4 regions of the Martinezella sp. CNPSo 3795 genome follow, and region 1 is predicted to be linked to each of the others. Evidence: predicted binding sites of a transcription regulator. Region 1 holds the regulator's gene; each other region holds the start of a gene.

Evidence for each region. Region 1 encodes PhoB, which activates phosphate uptake and scavenging genes when phosphate is short. Its sites were predicted from a motif close to TGTCATNNANCTGTCAT; they were not measured.
Region 2: the regulator PhoB is predicted to act here: its motif matches at 1,960-1,976, upstream of AC13QY_RS18530 (acid phosphatase).
Region 3: the regulator PhoB is predicted to act here: its motif matches at 1,610-1,626, upstream of AC13QY_RS13640 (BtaA family protein).
Region 4: the regulator PhoB is predicted to act here: its motif matches at 1,780-1,796, upstream of olsB (l-ornithine N(alpha)-acyltransferase).

What each region holds. Positions count from the first base shown of each region.
Region 1 covers NZ_JBXSOQ010000005.1:119,583-122,669, forward strand. Annotated here, with positions in the region: gene AC13QY_RS16195 (aspartate aminotransferase family protein) at 1-191, opposite strand, end outside; gene AC13QY_RS16200 (GcrA family cell cycle regulator) at 616-1,143, shown strand; gene phoB (phosphate regulon transcriptional regulator PhoB) at 1,233-1,916, opposite strand; gene phoU (phosphate signaling complex protein PhoU) at 1,948-2,661, opposite strand; gene pstB (phosphate ABC transporter ATP-binding protein PstB) at 2,712-3,087, opposite strand, start outside.
Region 2 covers NZ_JBXSOQ010000006.1:122,113-125,199, forward strand. Annotated here, with positions in the region: gene AC13QY_RS18525 (ABCB family ABC transporter ATP-binding protein/permease) at 1-1,883, shown strand, start outside; gene AC13QY_RS18530 (acid phosphatase) at 2,017-2,715, shown strand; gene AC13QY_RS18535 (phosphatidylserine decarboxylase) at 3,022-3,087, shown strand, end outside.
Region 3 covers NZ_JBXSOQ010000004.1:54,170-57,256, reverse strand. Annotated here, with positions in the region: gene AC13QY_RS13650 (transglycosylase SLT domain-containing protein) at 1-66, shown strand, start outside; gene AC13QY_RS13645 (serine hydrolase domain-containing protein) at 95-1,483, opposite strand; gene AC13QY_RS13640 (BtaA family protein) at 1,676-2,923, shown strand; gene AC13QY_RS13635 (class I SAM-dependent methyltransferase) at 2,974-3,087, shown strand, end outside.
Region 4 covers NZ_JBXSOQ010000005.1:226,976-230,062, forward strand. Annotated here, with positions in the region: gene AC13QY_RS16750 (adenylate/guanylate cyclase domain-containing protein) at 1-846, shown strand, start outside; gene olsB (l-ornithine N(alpha)-acyltransferase) at 853-1,731, opposite strand; gene AC13QY_RS16760 (PAS domain-containing hybrid sensor histidine kinase/response regulator) at 1,963-3,087, opposite strand, start outside.

The sequences.
Region 1 (3,087 bases):
ACCTTGTCGGCCTGGGCCTTCAATTCGGCGACGAGATGAGGATGGGCGTGACCGAGCGAGTTGACCGCGACGCCGGCTGCGAAATCGAGGTAGCGCTCGCCATTTTCGGTGACCAGCCAGACGCCCTCGCCTCGCTCGAACCGTAACGGAGCGCGCATATAGGTGTCATAAAGCGGCGTGGTCTCGGCCATGGCCATATCTCCTGATCACAACTTTAAGGACCGATCGCTTCGATTTGATGAAACGGGTCCGAAAAAATCAAAAATGCCGCCTTGCGGCGGCCCGGGCACTATTGATGTTTTGCATCGCGATGTCAACAAAACTGGCGTTTTAGCAGGTGCGAGATAGCGCTTGCGGGCAAAAGAGATAGGTTCGGCGGCGCCTATTGCAGAAATGCCACGCCTAGGCAGCAAGTTGGGGAAAACCTCGAAATCGATTCCTCAAGATTCTCGCGACTCTTGTCACGGAGTCAGCCTCACACTAGGTTAAAAAGCAATTGCTAGACTGCATGCGGCGGAACTAGTCACCACAATTTTAGAGCGTTTCGCGCCTCGTTCCCATGCGAGGCAATGGTGAGGGATTCTGCCATCGGAAACGCGACAGCGGAGACAGGGCATGAATTGGACAGACGAACGCGTCGAGAAGCTGAAAAAGCTATGGTCCGAAGGGTTGAGCGCCAGCCAGATCGCTGCGCAGCTCGGTGGCGTGAGCCGTAATGCCGTTATCGGCAAGGTGCACCGCCTGAACCTTCCTGGCCGAGCGAAGGCGGGCGGCACGGCAACCGCGACGCGCACGCCAAAGCGCAGTGCCGCGGCTCCCCGCGCAACGACCTACGGCTCGCGCGTCGCTACCCGCACCGTGGTCGCCCGCCAGCAGGGTGCAACCATGCTGAAGGAAGAGATCGAGATAGATTCCGTCAATGAAATTCAGTATCGCCCGGCATCGAACGTCGTCGTTCCGATCTCCCGCCGCCTCGGCCTGACGGAGCTGACGGAACGCACCTGCAAATGGCCGGTCGGGGACCCGCTGAAGGACGACTTCCACTTCTGCGGCAATGACAGCCCGGATTCGTCCCCCTACTGCACCTATCATCAGCGCATGGCCTACCAGCCGGTGCATGACCGCCGTCGCAACAACGGCTGAAAGTTACCGCAAGACAAAGAGAAACGGGCCCCTCGAGGCCCGTTTTTCTATTTCCGCCGCTATTTAGTAACACCCGAGCGGCGAGCCGCTCAGGCTTCCATGGAATAGCCCGCGCCGCGAACGGTGCGGATGACATCCTGCATATTGGAGAAATTGAGCGCCTTGCGCAGACGGCCGACATGGACGTCGACCGTGCGTTCATCGACGTAGATATCGTGCCCCCATACGCCATCGAGCAGCTGCGAACGCGAGAAGACGCGGCCTGGCGAGGACATCAGGAACTCCAGCAGGCGGAATTCTGTCGGCCCCAGCCGGACTTCGCGGCTCTTGCGGTGGACGCGATGGGTTTCGCGGTCCAGCTCGATATCGCCGCAACGCAGCACCGTGGAGAGAACCTCCGGGCGGGCGCGCCGCAGCATCGCCTTGACGCGGGCCATCAGCTCCGGCGTCGAGAACGGCTTGACGACGTAATCGTCCGCGCCGGTCGAAAGTCCGCGCACGCGCTCGCTTTCCTCGCCGCGAGCCGTCAGCATGATGATCGGCAAGCGCTCCGTCTCCGGCCGCATACGCAGCCGGCGGCAGAGCTCGATGCCGGACACGCCGGGGAGCATCCAGTCGAGGATCAGGAGATCGGGGATGCGCTCCTGGAGACGCAGCTCGGCCTCATCACCTCTGAGGATCGTGTCGACCTCGAAGCCTTCGGCCTCAAGATTGTAGCGCAGCAGAACGCTAAGCGCTTCCTCGTCTTCTACAACAGCAACTCTCGGAACCATGCGCCTATGGTCTCCTTTCTTCGCTTCCAGATTATTCCGTCACTGCGCCGACGGTGTTGGCGGTATCGTCCTTCGGGCGCTCGCCTTCCGGCTGAGCACCGGTCGCCATGTAATAGATCGTCTCGGCGATGTTGGTGGCATGGTCGCCGATGCGCTCGATGTTCTTGGCGCAGAAGAGAAGATGCGTGCAGGTGGTGATGTTGCGCGGATCTTCCATCATGTAGGTCAGCATCTCGCGGAAGAGCGAGGTGTACATGGCGTCGATTTCCTCGTCGCGTTCGCGGATCGACACGGCTTTGTCCGGCGAGCGGGTGGCGTAGACATCAAGAACTTCCTTGAGCTGGCTCAGTGCCAGTTCGGAGAGGTGTTCGATGCCACGAGCGAGACGACGCGGCACGCCCGTGCCCTGAACGGCGATGACGCGCTTTGCGGTATTCTTGCCGAGATCACCGACGCGCTCCAGATCGGAGGCGATGCGGATCGAGCCCATGATTTCGCGCAGGTCCGCTGCCATCGGCTGACGACGAGCGATGGTGACGATCGCCTTGTCACCAACTTCGCGCTCGGCATGGTCGAGAACGACGTCGTCGGAGATGACCTTCTGGGCCAGGGCCGCGTCGCTGTTGACGAGAGCGCGTACGCTGTCGCTAACCATCTGCTCGGCCAGGCCGCCCATTTCGGCAATGCGGCGCGTCAGAAACTTCAGGTCTTCGTCATAGGCAGAGAGAATGTGAGTGGAGACCATTTTTCTATCCTCAAGTGAACTGTGTGAAAGGAGCCGCGCGCCTGCCATCATCAACCAAAACGGCCCATGATGTAATCCTGCGTGCGGAAATCGTCGGGATTGGTGAACATCTTATCGGTGTCGTTCTCCTCGACCAGGTGGCCGAGATGGAACATTGCGGTACGCTGCGAGACACGAGCGGCCTGCTGCATGGAATGCGTCACGATGACGATGGTGAAATTCTCCCGAAGCTCGTGGATGAGATCCTCGACCTTGGCGGTTGCGATCGGATCGAGCGCAGAGCACGGCTCGTCCATCAGGATCACCTCCGGGCTGACCGCAACGGCGCGCGCGATGCAGAGGCGCTGCTGCTGGCCGCCCGACAGGCTCGTGCCGGCGTCATGGAGCCGATCCTTCACCTCACCCCAGAGACCGGCCTTCTGCAGA
Region 2 (3,087 bases), on a different contig from region 1:
CAGGCCAGAAGAAAACCATATCGGCGGATTCCCGCAATCCATTGAACACGATCGTCAATCTCTGGCCCTATATGTGGCCGAGCGGGCGTATGGATCTGAAAATGCGGGTGGTCTGGGCAACCGTCTTCCTGCTGGTCTCGAAATTTTTCCTGCTGCTGGTCCCCTACTTCTTCAAATGGTCCGTCGATGCGCTGAACGGCAAGCTCGACATGCAAGGCATTCTGCCTGCTTTCCTGGTCGGCGCCATCGCTTTGATCATCGCCACGAACGCGACGCGTCTGATCCAGCTCGGCCTCAACCAGCTGCGCGATGCCCTGTTTGCGAGCGTCGGCCAATATGCGGTGCGCCAGCTCGCCTACAGAACCTTCGTGCACATGCACGAGCTCTCGCTGCGTTTCCATCTGGAGCGCAAGACCGGAGGCCTCTCGCGCATCATCGAGCGCGGCACCAAGGGCATCGAGACGATCGTCCGCTTCACGATCCTCAACACGTTTCCGACCTTCATCGAATTCCTGCTGACCGCCATCATCTTCTGGCGCGGCTATGGCTTTTCCTATCTCGCCGTCACGGCCGTCACGGTCTGGCTCTACATCTGGTTCACCGTCAAGGCGAGTGACTGGCGCATCTCCATCCGCCGGACGATGAACAACAGCGATACCGATGCCAACACCAAGGCGATCGATTCGCTGCTGAACTTCGAGACGGTCAAATATTTCGGCAACGAGGAGATGGAAGCCAAACGCTTCGATCAATCGATGGAGCGATATGAAAAGGCAGCCACCAGCGTCTGGACGTCGCTTGGTTGGCTTAACTTCGGCCAAGGCTTAATCTTTGGCCTTGGCACGACAGTGATGATGGTCATGTCGGGCTGGTCCGTCCTGAACGGCCATCACACGGTCGGCGACTTCGTCTTCATCAACGCGATGCTGCTGCAGCTCTCCGTACCGCTCAACTTCATCGGCTTCGTCTATCGCGAAATACGCCAGGGCCTGACCGATATCGAGGAGATGTTCGACCTGCTCGAGGTCAAGCCCGAGGTGGTCGATGCGCCTGACGCCAAGGAGCTCGTCATCGGTAATGGCGCAATCGCATTCAAGGACGTGCATTTCGCCTATGATCCCGCGCGGCCGATCCTGAAGGGCATTTCCTTTGAGGTGCCGGCTGGCAAGACGGTCGCCGTGGTCGGGCCTTCAGGCGCCGGTAAATCGACGCTGTCGCGCCTGCTCTATCGTTTCTACGATGTGCAGGACGGCACGATCACCATCGACGGCCAGGATCTGCGAACCGTCACGCAGAAGAGCCTGCGCAAGGTCATCGGCATGGTGCCGCAGGATACCGTGCTCTTCAACGATACCATCGCCTACAACATCCGCTATGGCCGTCCGAGCGCCAGCGAAGGGGAAGTTACCGCGGCCGCGGAGATCGCGCAGATCGGCGAGTTCATCCGCAATCTGCCGGAAGGCTTCGAGACCAAGGTCGGCGAGCGTGGCCTCAAATTGTCTGGCGGCGAGAAGCAGCGCGTCGCGATCGCGCGCACCATTCTCAAGGCGCCGCCGGTCCTGATCCTCGACGAGGCGACCTCGGCACTCGACACGACGACCGAGCGCGAAATACAGGCTGCCCTCGATGTCGTCTCCAAGAACCGTACGACGCTTGTCATCGCTCACCGCCTGTCGACCGTCATCGGAGCAGATGAGATCATCGTGCTGAAAAGCGGCGTGATCGCCGAGCGCGGCACGCATGCCGAGCTTCTGGCGCGGAACGGGCTTTATGCGTCCATGTGGAGCCGCCAGCGCGAGGCAACGCAGGCGGAGGAGCATCTGAAACAGGTACGCGAAAACGACGATCTCGGCGTTGTCGACCGACTGGCGCCGGCAAGCTGAGAAAACCCGTAGAAGCATGGAATTCCGCCGCCCATGACAGCATCGGGTGCGCAGCGGTTATGCACCGATTGTTGTCACGAGACTGAGATGACAGCTTGCTAGGTACGAGGGTCTTTTCAACGGAGCCCCTCAAATGCGTAGTTTTGCCAAAGCTTTCAGCCTGTTGCTCATCGTCGGCCTCGCCTCGCCGGTTTTCGCCGAAGATGCCAAGCCTTTCACCGATGCCAAGGAGATCAACCTCCTCGATCTGCTGCCGCCTCCGCCCGCCAATGATTCCGCACAGATGAAGGCTGAGCTCGGCGAAATCCTGACGATCCAGGTGACCCGCACGCCGGAAATGGCGGCTCGCGCCGTGGCCGATGCCGAAGAGAACGTCTGGCGCTTCTCCGACGTCATCGACAATCCGAAATTCACCAAGGAAAACCTGCCGAAGTTTTCGGCCTTCTTCGATCGCGTCGTCGAGACCGAAGGCGCCGTCGTCGATCCCGCCAAGGATGTCTGGAAGCGTCCGCGTCCGCATCTCTACAGCGACCTCGTCAAGCCGATCGTGCCGCTCTCCAAGTCCGGCTCCTATCCGTCCGGCCACACCACGGTCGGCACGCTGATGGGCATTGTGCTTGCCAACATGGTGCCGGAAAAGCGCGCCGCCATCATGGCTCGCGCCTGGGAATACGGCCACAACCGTATCGTCGGCGGCATCCACTATGCTTCCGATATCGAAGCTGGCCGCATTGCAGGCACCGTCATCGCCGAAACCATCATGACGCATGAGGACTACAAGACCGAGTATGAGGGCGCCAAGGCTGAACTGCGCGCTGCTCTCGGCCTCTGATTTCCGATCGGCCGACGCGGGACACAGGAGGCCGCCGCCATCGGCGGCCTTTTCATTGCGTCCCGCACGGGTTTCCACAGGCTGCACTTTTCAAGTCAGGGGAACGTTGGCATCTTGCTCGACGCGGATTGCGTTGAGGACGAGCGCGCGAAAGCATTGCCCATGACAGAGTTTGCCTGTAGTCACGCTCGACTGGTATTCAGAGCAAGACCGCTTATCTTGTTCTCATTCTTTTGACTGGCGTGATCTTGCCGAAGAACCGGAGCCCGGTTCCTGGTGAGCATGCCCTAACGGAGTAGGCCATAGATGAGCTTGATGAACAGCGTACGCAACGTCATCGTTCCCATACACAAGGAGGGCTATCCCTTCGTT
Region 3 (3,087 bases), on a different contig from region 1:
GCCCGTGGCTATTATTACGACGCCAAGCGCAAGGGCCTGACGGACGTCGCCAACGGCAATTACTGATTTTACCAAAACCTTATGAGAAGCCGGCCTAGTTCGTGGCCGGCTTTATTATATCCATGATCCGCTTCACCAGGATTTGTGGTCGATAATACGCCCAGGTCGGCGTCAACCCCATCCGCACGACAACGAGATTGGCCGACGGGACGATTGCGATCGTTTGGCCGTCGTGACCGGTCATCCAGAAGGTATCCGCAGGCAGGCCAAATTGCGCATTGGAGCCGCCGGGGCCTGCAAGCCAGGCCTGAACCTGCGAGTAAACGCCCTCGGAAGCCTTTGTCGGCGTGCGCATGGCGCCGACAAAGCCTTCCGGCAGCAGGCGATGCCCATTCCAGACCCCATCCTGCAGCAGAAAGAGACCAAAGCGCGCCCAGTCCCGGGCATTGGCATAGAGATAGGAGCTGCCGACGAAGGTGCCGCGCTCATCGGCCTCGAAAACGGCGCTGTACATGCCGAGCGGCCCGAAAAGCGCCTCGCGCGGATAGGAGATGGCAGCGCTCAGATTGGGCAGCCGGTTCATCCAGAGGCGCGAAAGCAGCGCTGCCGTACCGCTGGAATAGCTGAAACGCTCGCCGGGCGCAGCCAACTGATGCGCGTTGGCTGCGATACTGGTCACGTCCGGATCGAGATAGAGCATGCGTGTAACGTCCGATACGGTGCCATAGGATTCGTTGAAGGCAAGGCCGCTCTCCATGGCAAGAAGATCACTGAGCTTGATATCCTTGCGTGGGTCCACGCTCCATTGCGGCAGAAGATTCTGATCGTCGAAGGAGATGCGCCCGGCCAGCATGAGGCGGCCGATGATGGCGGCATTGACCGTCTTGGTCATCGACCAGCCTATCAGCGGCGTTGCCTTGCTGAAGCCATCGCCATAGGTCTCGGCGACGATGCGCCCGTCCTTGACGACAACGATCGCGCGCATGGCAGGCCCGGCAAGATCCGAATTCGATACGATGTTGGCAAGTTTCGTCCCCTCACCGTCCTGACCGAGGTTTACCGTATCCCCATCCGGCCACACAGCATCGCTCTTCGGCGCCTTGACCTTGTTGAGGAAGACAGCGCTGCGGGCCGCCTGCAGATCGCCGTCCGGCACCAGCGCACAGCCGAGCGCCCCGCGATAGAGCGCACGGTTCGGCGCAAACAGTCCAAGGAAACGGGCCGTGACCACGCCCTCGTCCCGGTCGACATAGACGCGAATGAGCTTCAATGCCGGATTGCCGGGAGCCTGCACATCCTCCTCCATCACCTTGTCGGGGTCCCGTTTGGCCACGAACGTATTGGAGCAGACGATCTTTGCCGCGTAGCCATCGCCAACCTTCAGCAATTCCGGCGGATAAAGAGAGAGCCAGACGGCCCCGCCGGCGACAATGATCAGCAGCAGAACAACCAGAGCCCCGATCACTCTCGATATCAAACGCATATTACATACCCTCCAGAAAGGTAGGCGGAGACAATCAGGAAACGCAGCAAGATGAAAGACCTATGATGGTCAGGGCTCCTTAAATATGTGCAAGGATGCTTTTCCGCCGGATCTGCCAACAGCCCGCGTCATCAGACTGTAGCATTGCCGGGTTAAACGCCCTGATCTTCACAAATCGGTGACAAGACTCAGATGACGGAATTCGCCCCGGATGCCGGTCTCCAAAAGAACCGGAAACTCAAGGACGCTCTGCTGCAGCACAAGGCATTGTCCAAAGCGGGTCTCTCCGAGCGCTTGTTCGGAATGCTATTTTCCGGCCTTGTCTATCCGCAGATCTGGGAGGATCCGGATATCGATATGGAGGCGATGGAGCTGCAGGCGCATCATCGCATCGTCACCATCGGTTCGGGCGGCTGCAACATGCTCGCCTACCTCTCGCAAAATCCCGCATCCATCGATGTCGTCGATCTCAATCGCCACCACATTGCCCTGAACAAGCTGAAGCTTGCAGCCTTCCGCCTGCTTCCCGGCCATGCGGACCTGGTGCGCTTCTTCGGAACGCCCGGCATCGCGGCCAATAGCCAAGCCTACGATCAGTTCATCGCGCCTCGCCTCGACGCGGCAACGGCGGACTACTGGAATGGTCGCGATCTCTATGGCCGCCGCCGCATCACGGTCTTCAACCGCAATATCTACAAGACCGGCCTTCTCGGCCGGTTCATTGGTGCCGCCCATATACTGGCACGCCTGCACGGCGTCCGCCTCGACAAGATGACGGAAGCCCGCACGATGCGCGAGCAGCGTCAGTTCTTTGAAGAGGAGATCGCTCCGATCTTTGACAAGCGAGCGGTCCGCTGGCTGCTCGGCCGCAAAAGCTCGCTCTTCGGCCTCGGCATCCCGCCGCAGCAATATGACGAACTTGCAAGCCTGGCCGGTGACGATTCCATTTCCGCCGTGCTGAAACACCGCCTGGAAAAGCTAGCCTGTCACTTCCCGATGCGTGACAACTACTTCGCCTGGCAGGCATTCTCGCGACGCTACGCTGCCCAGCACCAAGGCCCCCTGCCCACCTATCTCAAGCCGGAGCACTATGCGGCGATTCGCGCCAATGCCGATCGTGTGAGCGTCCATCACGCCAATTTCACCGAGCTTCTCGCTTCGAAGCCGGCAGCCTCGCGCGATCGCTATGTCCTGCTCGATGCGCAGGACTGGATGACCGATGAGCAGCTCAATGGCCTCTGGGCGGAGATTACCCGCACGGCACGCGAAGACGCCCGCGTCATCTTCCGCACGGCCGCCGAAAAGAGCATCATTGAGGGCCGCCTCTCTCCAGCGATCCGCGATCAGTGGGTCTATTTCGAAGAACGCTCACAGGAACTCAACACCCGTGACCGTTCGGCCATCTACGGCGGCTTCCATATCTACGGAAAAAAAGCGTGAGCCAGGCGGATACAGGCATAGAAACCAGCGCGAAAAACCACGCCAAGCTGATGGACGGCATGTACCGCTATCAGCGTCACATCTATGATCTGACCCGCAAATATTACCTGTTCGGCCGCGATCGGACCATCGAACAGCTGAATGTGCCCGTCGGTGGCTCCCTC
Region 4 (3,087 bases), 110 kb from region 1:
ATCTTCGAGCCGGTCACGCATGCGGCGCAATTCCTCGACGTGAAGGGAGAACCATCGAAGGAGCGGCAGGCTCTCTCGCTCGTTTTCGATCGCATGCATCGCCATAGCGAGGCCATAGAATTGCGGCCCGGCCCGCTACGCGTCCAGATGGAGAACCACACGGACCTTCGCGTGCTGCCATCGATCTGCGTGGCCAACGACGCTCTTCACACGCTGCTTGGACAACGCCGGCCATTTCTGACCGCCAAGCGCCTGCTTTCCAACCAGACCTTCCGTGACATCTATCGGACGGACACGATTGACATCGATCAGCGGCTGAAGATCACCAGCCTGACCTTTCTGTTCACCGACCTGCGCGGTTCGACGGAATTATACGAAAGGGTTGGCGATCTTGCGGCCTTCGATCTGGTCAAAACGCATTTCGGCATCCTGCATGAGATCGTGGCGGCAGAGGCGGGCGCGGTCGTCAAGACGATCGGCGATGCGGTCATGGCAACCTTCCCGACCCCGGACCGGGCGCTCACTGCGGCGATGCGGATGCGAGAGGCCATGCTCAACCTCAACGAAGAGCGCGGCAACGACGACCTTCTCCTGAAAATCGGCATCCATGAGGGGCCGTGCATCGCCGTGAGCCTGAACGAACGACAGGATTATTTCGGGCAGACGGTCAATATCGCATCCCGCGTCCAGCACCTCGCCACGTCACGCGAGATCTTCGCCACCAGCTCGGTGCTCGATCATCCTCGCGCTGCCGAACTGATGACAAGGCGCGGCCTCACGCCGCAATCGCATCATGTCGCGCTGCGCGGCATCACGGATGCGATCGATATTTTCGCGATCCCTTGATAGTCCTCAGCTGGCGAAGCGACCGGCATCCGCGCCGTAATAATTCACGTAGCGGTTGGAAATGCTGGCGATCGGCAGGACGATCAGAACGTCCGTCGTGTTGAAGGCCTGATCGACCACGGCGGTCGAGCCGACCATGGCGCCGAGACGCAGATAGCCCTTGATCAAGGGCGGCAGCGACATCAGCGCCTTCTTCGGATTGACGGCCTCGACCGGCATCAGATCCATGTTGCGTGCCAGCGATGGCAGCGCACCGACGGCCCATTCGTCCTTGGCGAGAACATTGTGATAGAGGAAGGAAAGCGCCAGCGCATGCTGCTCCGGCAGAATGCCCGGGAAGGATGCGCAACCGAACATGGCGCCCATGCCATGCTTCAGCGCATAGGCCCAATTGCCCTGCCAGAGCAGTTCCACCGTACGCTTGTTGCGGTAATCCGGCAGCACGCAGGAACGGCCGAGCTCCATGAAGCGCTTATCGGGATGACGGGCGAGCAGCGCATCGATGTCAAATTCCGATGAGGAATAGAAGCCGCCATTGGCCATGGCCACTTCCTGGCGCAGCAGGCGATAGGTGCCGACGATCTGGTCTTCCGGATCGCCCTCAAGCGAGCGGTCCAGCACCAGAAGATGGTCGCAAATGTCGTCCCAGCTGTCGACATCACGCTGACGACGCATGGCGTCAGCCGGCAGTTGCGCGTTCATCTCTTCGACGAAAACGCGGTAGCGGACGGCCTGAGCGGCATCGATTTCGCGCGCCGTGCGGGCAAGGCGCGTTTCGAGATTTCCGATGCGTCCAAGCACATCGCTGGCAACTGGCTCAACCGTTGCCTTTGAAGACTGAACCATTTCGCCCTGAGCTTCGCGATTCAAAATTTCGATGGACATGGCGATTCTCCCCCTGCGGGCCGATATAGCGCCATAAACCAAATTCGTGCGACAGGAAAGTGACACGCAGCTTGGCTAAAAGCAAGAACCGTGCCCGTTGCAATTTTTCGAATGGACGCGCCATCCCCAACTTAGCGAGGACGATTGCCATAAGTTGAGCCATGTCAACCGCCGCTATCAAGCATTGATGAGCCGGCTTTGCAATTTTCATCCGCAGATAGCCGATGATTTCTAGGCGCGTTCGAAGACCGATCTCGACAGGCCGCGTAGCGCGGCCGTCAGCTTTTCGGGATCGACCGGCTTGACGATGACGGCATCGGCTCCGGCCAACAGTGCCTGACGACGTATCGAATCGCGGCTGTCCGCGGTCAGCACTATGATCGGAAGCGGCGGCAGGCCATGCCTGCGCTCATGAGCGCGCAATTGCGCAAGCACAGCCGCACCCGTACCGCCCGGCATGTTGAAATCCGTCACCAGCACCTCCGGCCGCGCTTCGCCGTCTTCGGTGCGGGCTCGAAGACCATCGAAATCCTCGACGAGGCGAACCCTGTGGCCAGCCTTGGAGAGCATGGCCCGGACCAGCATCGCATTGACCGGGTCATCCTCACCCAGCAGAATATCGAGCGCGCGGTCTTCCGACTCTGGTGTCGTTATGCCGATCTCGGAGACTGCCTCGATCAAGGCTTCGCGCTTTTCCATACCGCGCATGCGGCCTCTCAGCACATCGATCAGCGACTGTTCGCGCAGCGGCCGGATGAGCCAGGCGTCGAAAAGGTCGAGCGGATGGGTGTTGCGCTCCTCGGGATTGACCAGGAAGATCTTGCGCAGCCTTGGCACCGCAAGCGCATTTCCCTCGCTGAAGTACCAGGGCGCCATGCGATGGTCGACGATGAGATCCGTCCAGACCCCGCCCTCGCCCATCGGAAACGAAGGCAGCAGGTCATCCATGTCGCCCGGGCCGATCAGCCGGCAATGGCCGCCAAGGGTCTGGATGGTTCGCATGATGGCCGTGCTTGCCGCCCCTTGGGGAGCCAGCAGCAGGATACGAGATCCCCTAAGCATGGTATTGCGCCGATCGTATCCGTCTTCGCCGGCAATCAGGCCGACCGGGAAGGAGATGACGAATTCGCTGCCCTCGCCGCGCTCGCTGGCAACGCTGAGCCCGCCGCCGAATTCGCGCAGGATGCGGGCGGAGATTGCAAGGCCAAGGCCGGTGCCGGCGCTTCTTTCCACCGTGGTGCCGGCCTGCTCGAATTCGCCGAAGACGCGGGCCTGTTCTTCTTCGGTCATGCCGGGACCGCTATCGCGCACCGATATCGTCAAATCCGGGCCGTTGAGGTCGACACTGACAAGCAC